Regions from separate parts of the Streptomyces odontomachicola genome, predicted to be linked through region 1. Evidence: riboswitches for the same ligand, from Rfam matches in the RefSeq annotation. Region 1 holds a riboswitch; the other holds the start of a gene.
What was found. Region 1 has a riboswitch for cobalamin ahead of ABEE00_RS07025 (energy-coupling factor ABC transporter permease). Riboswitches for the same ligand answer to the same signal wherever they lie in the genome.
Positions count from the first base shown of each region.

Region 2: it holds a riboswitch for cobalamin, as region 1 does, so the genes downstream of both, ABEE00_RS01205 (ABC transporter substrate-binding protein) here and ABEE00_RS07025 (energy-coupling factor ABC transporter permease) in region 1, are expected to answer to the same signal.

Region 1 covers NZ_JBCFOK010000003.1:405,765-409,597, forward strand. The annotation lists gene ABEE00_RS07010 (energy-coupling factor ABC transporter ATP-binding protein) at 1-348, opposite strand, end outside; gene cbiQ (cobalt ECF transporter T component CbiQ) at 424-1,182, opposite strand; gene ABEE00_RS07020 (energy-coupling factor ABC transporter substrate-binding protein) at 1,189-1,665, opposite strand; gene ABEE00_RS07025 (energy-coupling factor ABC transporter permease) at 1,662-2,417, opposite strand; cobalamin riboswitch at 2,447-2,633, opposite strand; gene ABEE00_RS07030 (heparin lyase I family protein) at 2,985-3,701, shown strand.
Region 2 covers NZ_JBCFOK010000001.1:228,431-232,263, reverse strand. The annotation lists gene ABEE00_RS01210 (FecCD family ABC transporter permease) at 1-85, opposite strand, end outside; gene ABEE00_RS01205 (ABC transporter substrate-binding protein) at 88-1,143, opposite strand; cobalamin riboswitch at 1,190-1,392, opposite strand; gene serC (phosphoserine transaminase) at 1,499-2,617, shown strand; gene ABEE00_RS01195 (ABC transporter permease) at 2,710-3,528, opposite strand; gene ABEE00_RS01190 (ATP-binding cassette domain-containing protein) at 3,582-3,833, opposite strand, start outside.

The DNA of each region.
Region 1 (3,833 bases):
GTCGGGGTCCTGGAGCACGAGCTGCACCGTGCTGCGCAGCCGGGTCAGCTCCTTGCGCGAGCGGCCCAGCGCGGCGCCCTCGAGACGGAGTTCGCCGCCGGTGCAGGGCAGGCCGCCGCTGAGCAGCCGCAGCAGGGTGGTCTTGCCGCTGCCGTTCCGGCCCAGCAGGGCCGTACGGCGCCCCGCGCTGAGCGCGAAGGAGACGCCCTCGAAGACGGCGGGCCCCTCCTCGTACGCGTAGCCGGCCCCGGCGAGCTCGACCACGGGGACGCCGTACCCGGAGGGGCCGCCGGCGCCGGGAGCGCCCGCGGTGCCGGGCTCAGCGGCGGGGGAGGGGGCGCGGGTCATACGGGAACTCCTTGCGTGGAAATGCGGTTGGGAGGAGTGGGGGAGGACATTCGGGAAGGAGCGCGCAGGTCCCCCTCACATCTGGCTCCGCAGGACGAGGGGAAGTACGAGGGCGAGCGCGGCGATCCCCGCGAGGAGCGTGGCGGAGGAGGCCAGGAAGCGCGGGGACAGGTGCGCGGGCGGCACCTGGACACGGAGCGTGCCGTCGTATCCCCGGCCCGCGAGCCCGGTCTGCAGTCGCGACGCGCGGTCGAAGGCGCGCACGAACGAGGTCGCGCCCAGCGCCGCCAGCGAACGCCACGCCGCGGAGCGGGTGGTGTGGCCGAGGCGGGCCGCCTGCACCTGCCGGATCTGGTTCATGGAGTCCAGCAGCAGGAAGCTCATGCGGTAGACCACCATCGCCACGTCCACGACAGCGGCGGGCACCCCGGCGCGCACCAGCCGCGGCAGCACGTCGGCCACCGGAGTGGTGAAGGCGAACAGCAGCACCCCGAGCGAGGCGGCCGAGGTGCGCAGCAGGAGCCCTCCCGCGTGCGCGGGCCCGCCGGGCGCGAGGGCGATCAGCCCGTGCGGACCCGCGACCTGGAACAGCAGCGGTATGGCCCCGGTCACGCAGAAGCCGAGCGGAATGCGGTAGGCGCGCCACAGCTTGCGGGGCGGTACGCGGGCCGGGCCGAGCAGCACGGACAGCGCCGCCGCGGCGACCAGCGCCGCGCCGGGCCAGGGCGGCAGTGAGATCGCGAGAATGGTCAGGCCGAGCCCGAGGAACGCCTTCTCGGCCGGATGGCGGTGGCGCCAGCGGCTGCTGTACGCGGCCGCGTCGATGGGCAGCACGGCGGGTTACGGGCGCTGGTCGGGGGTGGCGGCGGTACGGGCGTCGGCGGTGCCGGTGGCGGCGGTACCGGCACCGGCGCTACCGGCATCCGCGGCGTCCGTTCCGTGCTCGCCCTCGACCTTGCCGTCGCCCTCGCCCGTGTCCGTGCCCGCGCTCGTGCCTTCGCGCTGTGCGGCCAGCGCACGCGCCTCGCCCTGCTTGCGGCCCCTGCGGAGGCCGAAGTAGTAGGTGAGCACGCCCGCGCCGAGCGCCGCCTGCAGTGCGAAGAGCGCCGACTCGACCTCGCCAGACGGGGGTTCGTAGAGCGGCGAGAACCACGGCTTGTAGTCCGGCTTGAGCTGCGTGATCGCCGATTCGGCCTGCGCGTCGGAGCCGGTGAAGGGCTCCTTCTTGTGGTCGCCGAGGCCGAACGCCAGCGGGATGACGGCCAGCGCCAGCACGGCCACCACCAGCAGCGTGTTGATCTTCGCGTTGCGGCTCATTCGGACACCGCCTCCTTCCGCTCGCCCTGCTCGCCGGCCGTGTCCCCGCCGTCCGCGCGATCCTGGGTCTCCTGCTTCCGCGCGGCGCCGACCCGCTTCAGGACGCCCAGGCGGATCAGCTCGCCCTTGCTGGACTGCTGGAGGAGCCGCATGACCAGCACCGTGAGCAGTCCCTCGCTGACGGCCAGCGGGATCTGGGTGACGGCGAAGATCCCGGCGAACTTGGCGAGCGCGCCCAGGAAGCCGCTGCTCGCGTCCGGGAAGGCCAGCGCGAGCTGGACGCTGGTGACGCAGTACGTGCTCAGGTCGGCGACGAACGCGCCGAAGAACACCGCGACCATCAGCGGCGCGCCGGACCCGCGCAACAGCCGGTAGATCCCGTACCCCGCCCACGGCCCGACGATGGCCATGGAGAACGCGTTCGCGCCCAGCGTGGTCAGCCCGCCGTGGGCGAGCAGCAGCGCCTGGAAGAGCAGCGTGATGGTGCCCAGGACCGCCATGATGGGCGGCCGGAAGAGCACGGCGCCCAGCCCCGTACCCGTGGGATGCGAGCAACTGCCCGTCACGGAGGGGATCTTCAGGGCCGAGAGGACGAAGGTGAAGGCGCCGGAGGCGCCGAGCAGCAGGGTGCTCTCCGGGTGTGACTTGACCTCGCGGGTCAGGGAGCGCACGCCGTGTATGACGAACGGTGCGGACGCGACGCTCCAGGCGACCGCGTGCGCAGGGGGAAGATACCCCTCGGCAATATGCATGCTAGGGAAGACCTCTCCAGCACCTCGTGGATGGACAACGCACCCTGGCCGGTCTCCTGGCTCACGGGCGCACCTGACTCCGCCTTCCCGGACTCCGCGGTCGTACGCGGAGGTCCAGTGGCTTCCCGGAGGGAGGAGCCGGACTTCCCGATCACAGTGGCGAGGGCCGCACCGGTTTCTCACCGGTTTCCCGAACACCAAGGCCGTTGGACAGTAATGCGACGGACGTGTCCAGGACAAGCTGGCCGCCGGGGGCGCAGTGGCGCGTGAGCGGCGCGTACGCGTGGCGCCTACGGCAACATCCGTACGCGGGCGGGGAGTTGGCGGCCAGGGTGCTCGGGCCGTCGAGTGCGGCGAGCGTTTGCGCGCTTTGCTGAACGTTCGCCCCGCGCGGGCTTTCGCTTGAGTGTTTGTCTTGTGAGCGTTTCCGTTGACCGGTTGTCCCGTACCTCTGGCGCCGGAACGATGGCGGACCGTTCGAGGCCGTACCGGCGCACCGACCACGCTCCGACCCCGCGCCGGCCATCTCCGGCGGCCCGCGCGCCGCCGCCAGCGGAAGGGGACCTCATGCGTCTGCGTAAGCGAACCGCCCTCCCGGCAGCCGCCCTGACCTGCGCCGTCGCGCTGACCGTGAGCAATCAGGCGGGGGCGGCGCCGGTGTGGGACGGCGATGCGGGGCAGGGTACGGGGGTCTTCGCGAGCACCCTGTGCGACGACCCGGGCAGCGTGACCGCGCAGGACAATCACGACGGGCGCGGCAAGGTGTTCAAGTTCAACAAGCCACGAGGGCTCAAGCGTTGTGAAGGGCACGGAAGCCGCGTGGACGGCTCGCCCTACGCGTTCCGGAACAACGCGACGTACTACGTGGGCTGGGACACCCGCACCAACACGGACGACGCCGGGACGATATTCCAGTGGAAGTCCTGGGGCACCAACGACGAGAACCAGCAGAACTATCCGGTGCTCATGAAGGTCGAGGGCGGCGAACTCAAGCTCTTCCACGTCGAACCGGGCGAGAAGTGGACGCTCCAGTGGAGCACCCCCGTGCGCAAGGACACCTGGAAGCGGATCGTCCTGGGCATCCACACCTCTCAATCCGCCGACGAGGGGCGGGTGGAGCTGTACTACAACGGCGCGAAGAAGGCCGACTTCCACGGCCGCACGTGGGACGACAAGGGCAATGTGCCGCGCTGGGGCAGCTATGGGGCGGAGGTCCAGGATCAGCCGGTCATCAACTGGGTCGACGGGCTGCGCATCGGCACGACCTATGGGGACGCGAAGTAGAACCCGCGCCCTCGAACCGTAAATGCGGCATCGTCGGATTTGACCGGCAATCGGGTCCGGGGACGGGAAGTGCGGCGTGACCCGGTGGGAAAAACTGAGTGGCGTCGGCAACCGGGCGGGTGTTTCCGCGCG
Region 2 (3,833 bases), on a different contig from region 1:
GCGCGGCACCCCGAGGCGCAACCGGTGCCTCCCCCTCGGCCGCGCGATCACCCTCGGCCGCGCTGTCCCGCTCGGCGGCCCGCACGCTCAATGGTCCAGCCCGTACTTGCGCAGCCCCGCGGCCACCTTCTCGATGCCCTCGCCCGGCACCCGGATCGAGGGGTTCATCGCGGCGCCGCTCAGGAACACGTACCGCTTCTTCTTCACGGCCGTCATCTTCCGGGTGACCGGATTGGACTCCAGCTTCTTGATCTTCTGCTTCGCCGTCTCCGCCGTCTCCCGCTTCCGGGTCAGGTCGCCGAGGACGATCATGTCGGGGTCGCGGTCGGCGACCTGCTCCCAGTTGATCTGGGGCCACTCCTGCTTGGTGTCGTCGAAGACGTTCTTCGCGCCGACGGCGCGGGTGATGATGCCGGGCGCTCCGCAGCAACCGGCCATATAGGGCGATTCGGAGTTGGCGAACCAGTACATGACGCGCGCGTGCCGCGCGTCCACGCCCTCGGTCGCCCTCTTCCTCCGCTTCTCCAGCTTCGCGATCAGCTTCTCACCGCGCTCCTCGACCCCGAACACCTTGGCCAGATCGCGGATCTCGCCGTACACCGAGCCCAGCTCCAGCGGTTTGGTGCGCGCGCCGTCGCCGCCGCCCGAGGTGTCCTTGTCCTCGCAGTCGGAGGGCGAGACGTACGTGGGCACGCCGAGCTTCTCGAAGTCGCCGCGCCCCGCGACGCCGTCCTTGCCCAGCGTGGCCTGGAAGGTGGCCGAGACGAAGTCCGGCTCCTTGTCCAGCACCCGCTCGAAGGAGGGGTTGTTCTCCGCGAGCCGCGGGATCTTCCTGTTGGCGGCTGCCAGTTCGGGCAGCACCGGGTCGGTCCAGGTCGCCGTACCCGCGATGCGGTCGCCGAGGCCGAGCGAGAGAAGGATCTCGGTGGAGTCCTGGTCGAGCGAGACCGCCTGCGACGGCGGCCGCTTCACGGTCACCTCGCGCCCGCAGTTGCCGATCTTCTTCGGGTATCCGGCGGGGGACGCGCCGCCCGCCTTGTCCGAGCCGCCCGACGCGCCGGATCCCCCGCAGGAGGCCAGCAGGCACATCAGGGCCGTGGCCAGTACGGAGACGTGCAGTGAGCGGCGGTGGCGTGACGCCATGATCCGGTGGTCCCTTTTCCGTCAGGGGCTCATGCGCGGAGCCCGGCGACCCGTCGTGCGGCCAGCAGGTCTTCGGGCTCGGGATCGTGTACGGGCGGAGCGCCTTCCCGGGGTGTACGCGGTCAACGGTGACCGCCCGCCCCAGTGGCCTGTGCTCGCCCAGCTCCCACACCGCTGCGCGTCAGCTCCGGATTTCCACCGGATTCCCTTGTACGGAGCGGCTGGTCAACGGGCCGTTCCGTAACTGAACTGGCGTTCGCAAGCTACCACAGGCCGGACAAGCGGACCGGTGAGCTCCGTCTCGCCGTACGGACCCCATACCGCTGCGCTGGGATGACGCACTAGGCTGCGGCTCGTGGCTGATCTCCAGATTCCCGCTGACATCAAGCCCGCCGACGGTCGATTCGGCTCGGGCCCGTCCAAGGTGCGTACGGAGGCGCTCAGCGCCCTGGCTGCCACCGGAACCTCACTTCTCGGCACGTCCCACCGCCAGCCCCCGGTCAAGAACCTGGTCGGCAAGGTGCGCGAGGGCGTGAAGGAGCTCTTCTCGCTCCCCGAGGGGTACGAGGTGGTGCTCGGAAACGGTGGTTCCACCGCGTTCTGGGACATCGCGACGCACGGGCTCATCGAGTCCAAGTCGCAGCACCTGTCCTTCGGGGAGTTCTCCTCGAAGTTCGCCAAGGCCGCGGAGCTCGCGCCCTGGCTGGACGCCCCGTCCGTGATCAAGTCCGAGCCCGGCACCCACCCGAAGGCGGCAGCCGAGCAGGGCGTCGACGTGTACGCCTTCACCCACAACGAGACCTCGACCGGCGTCGCGATGCCGATCGAGCGGGTCGCGGGCGCGGACGAGAACGCGCTGGTGCTCGTGGACGCGACCTCCGGCGCCGGCGGCCTGCCGGTGGACATCGCGCAGACCGACGTCTACTACTTCGCCCCGCAGAAGTCCTTCGCCTCCGACGGCGGACTGTGGATCGCGGCCTTCTCCCCGGCCGCCATCGAGCGGGCCGAGCGCATCGCGGCCTCGGACCGGCACATCCCGGCGTTCTTCGACCTGAAGACGGCGATCGACAACTCCCGCAAGAACCAGACGTACAACACCCCCGCGCTCTCCACCCTGTTCCTGCTGAACGACCAGCTGGAGTGGCTGAACGGGCAGGGCGGCCTGGACTTCGCCGTGCGCCGCACCGCGACCTCCTCGCGCGCGCTGTACGGCTGGGCCGAGGAGGCCAAGCAGGCCACCCCGTTCGTCACGGACCCGGCGCAGCGTTCGCAGGTCGTCGGCACGATCGACTTCGACGATGATGTCGACGCCGCCGAGATCGCCAAGGTGCTGCGCGCCAACGGCATCGTGGACACCGACCCGTACCGCAAGCTGGGCCGCAACCAGCTCCGCGTGGCGATGTTCCCGGCCGTCGAGCCCTCCGACGTGGAGGCGCTGACCGCCTGCGTCGACTACGTGATCGAGCACCTGTAACGCGGAAGCACCGCACACGACGACGGGCCGGGCGCACGGTGCGCCCGGCCCGTCGCGCGTTCCGCTCACGCGCTCACGCGCTCACGCCGTGCTCACGCGCTCAGCCGCTGGAACTTCCGCACCGCCAGCGGCAGGAACACCGCCGTGATCACCAGCGGCCAGACCACCGCCATCAGCGCCGCGTGCTGCTCGATCCAGCTTTCGCCGAGCGGCAGCGGGTTGCCGTACAGCTCGCGTACCGCGTTGGCGGTGGAGGACACCGGATTCCACATGGCGATCGCGCCCAGCCAGTCCGGCATCGCGGACGGCGGGGTGAACACGCTGGAGATCATCCCGAACGGGAAGGCCACGGCGAAGAGGTTGCCGGCCGCCTCCTGGTTGGGCGTCTTCAGGCCCAGCCACACGCCGATCCAGATCAGCGCGAAGCGCAGCAGGAGCAGCAGCACGAAGGCGTACAGCGTCCCGGCGAGCCCTCCGTCCGAACGCCAGCCCACCACCAGCGCGATGGCCGCCAGCACCGCCAGGTCCAGCGCGGCGTGCAGCACATCGGAGACCCCGCGCCCGGTGACCACGGCCGAGGGCGCCATCGGCAGGGACCTGAAGCGGTCGGTGACGCCGCGCTCCTTGTCGATCACGACGGCCATGGCGGTGTTCATGAAGCCGAAGGCCATGGTCATCGCGAACATGCCGGGCATCGCGAAGTCCTTGTAGTCCACGCCCTCGCCGACCTGCATGGCGCTGCCGAAGACATACACGAACAGCAGCACCGAGACGATCGGGAAACCCAACTGCCAGGCGATCAGCGAGGGCTGTTTGACCAGGTGGGTCAGGTCGCGGCGGACCACCGTCCAGCAGTCGGCCAGCGCCCAGTGGAGCCGCCGCTCGCCGAAGACCGGCGCCGTGTCCGGCATGCCCGTACCCGTACCCGTTCCCGTGCCCGTCTCCGTGTCCAGCGCTTCCGTACTCATGCCGCGACCTCCTCCTCCGCCGCGCGCCCCGTAAGGGTCAGGAAGACCTCGTCCAGCGTGGGCCTGCGCAGCCCGATGTCGTCCACGCCGGTCCCCGACTCGCGCAGCACGCGGGCGACTTCGGCCAGCGCCGCCACCCCGTCGCCCTGCGGCACCGGCGCGTGCACCCGCAGCGTCTCGGCCTCGGTCTCCGGCTCGCCGCCGTCCCTCGCGACCCGGGCCACCGCCTTGACCGCCTGCGGGATCTC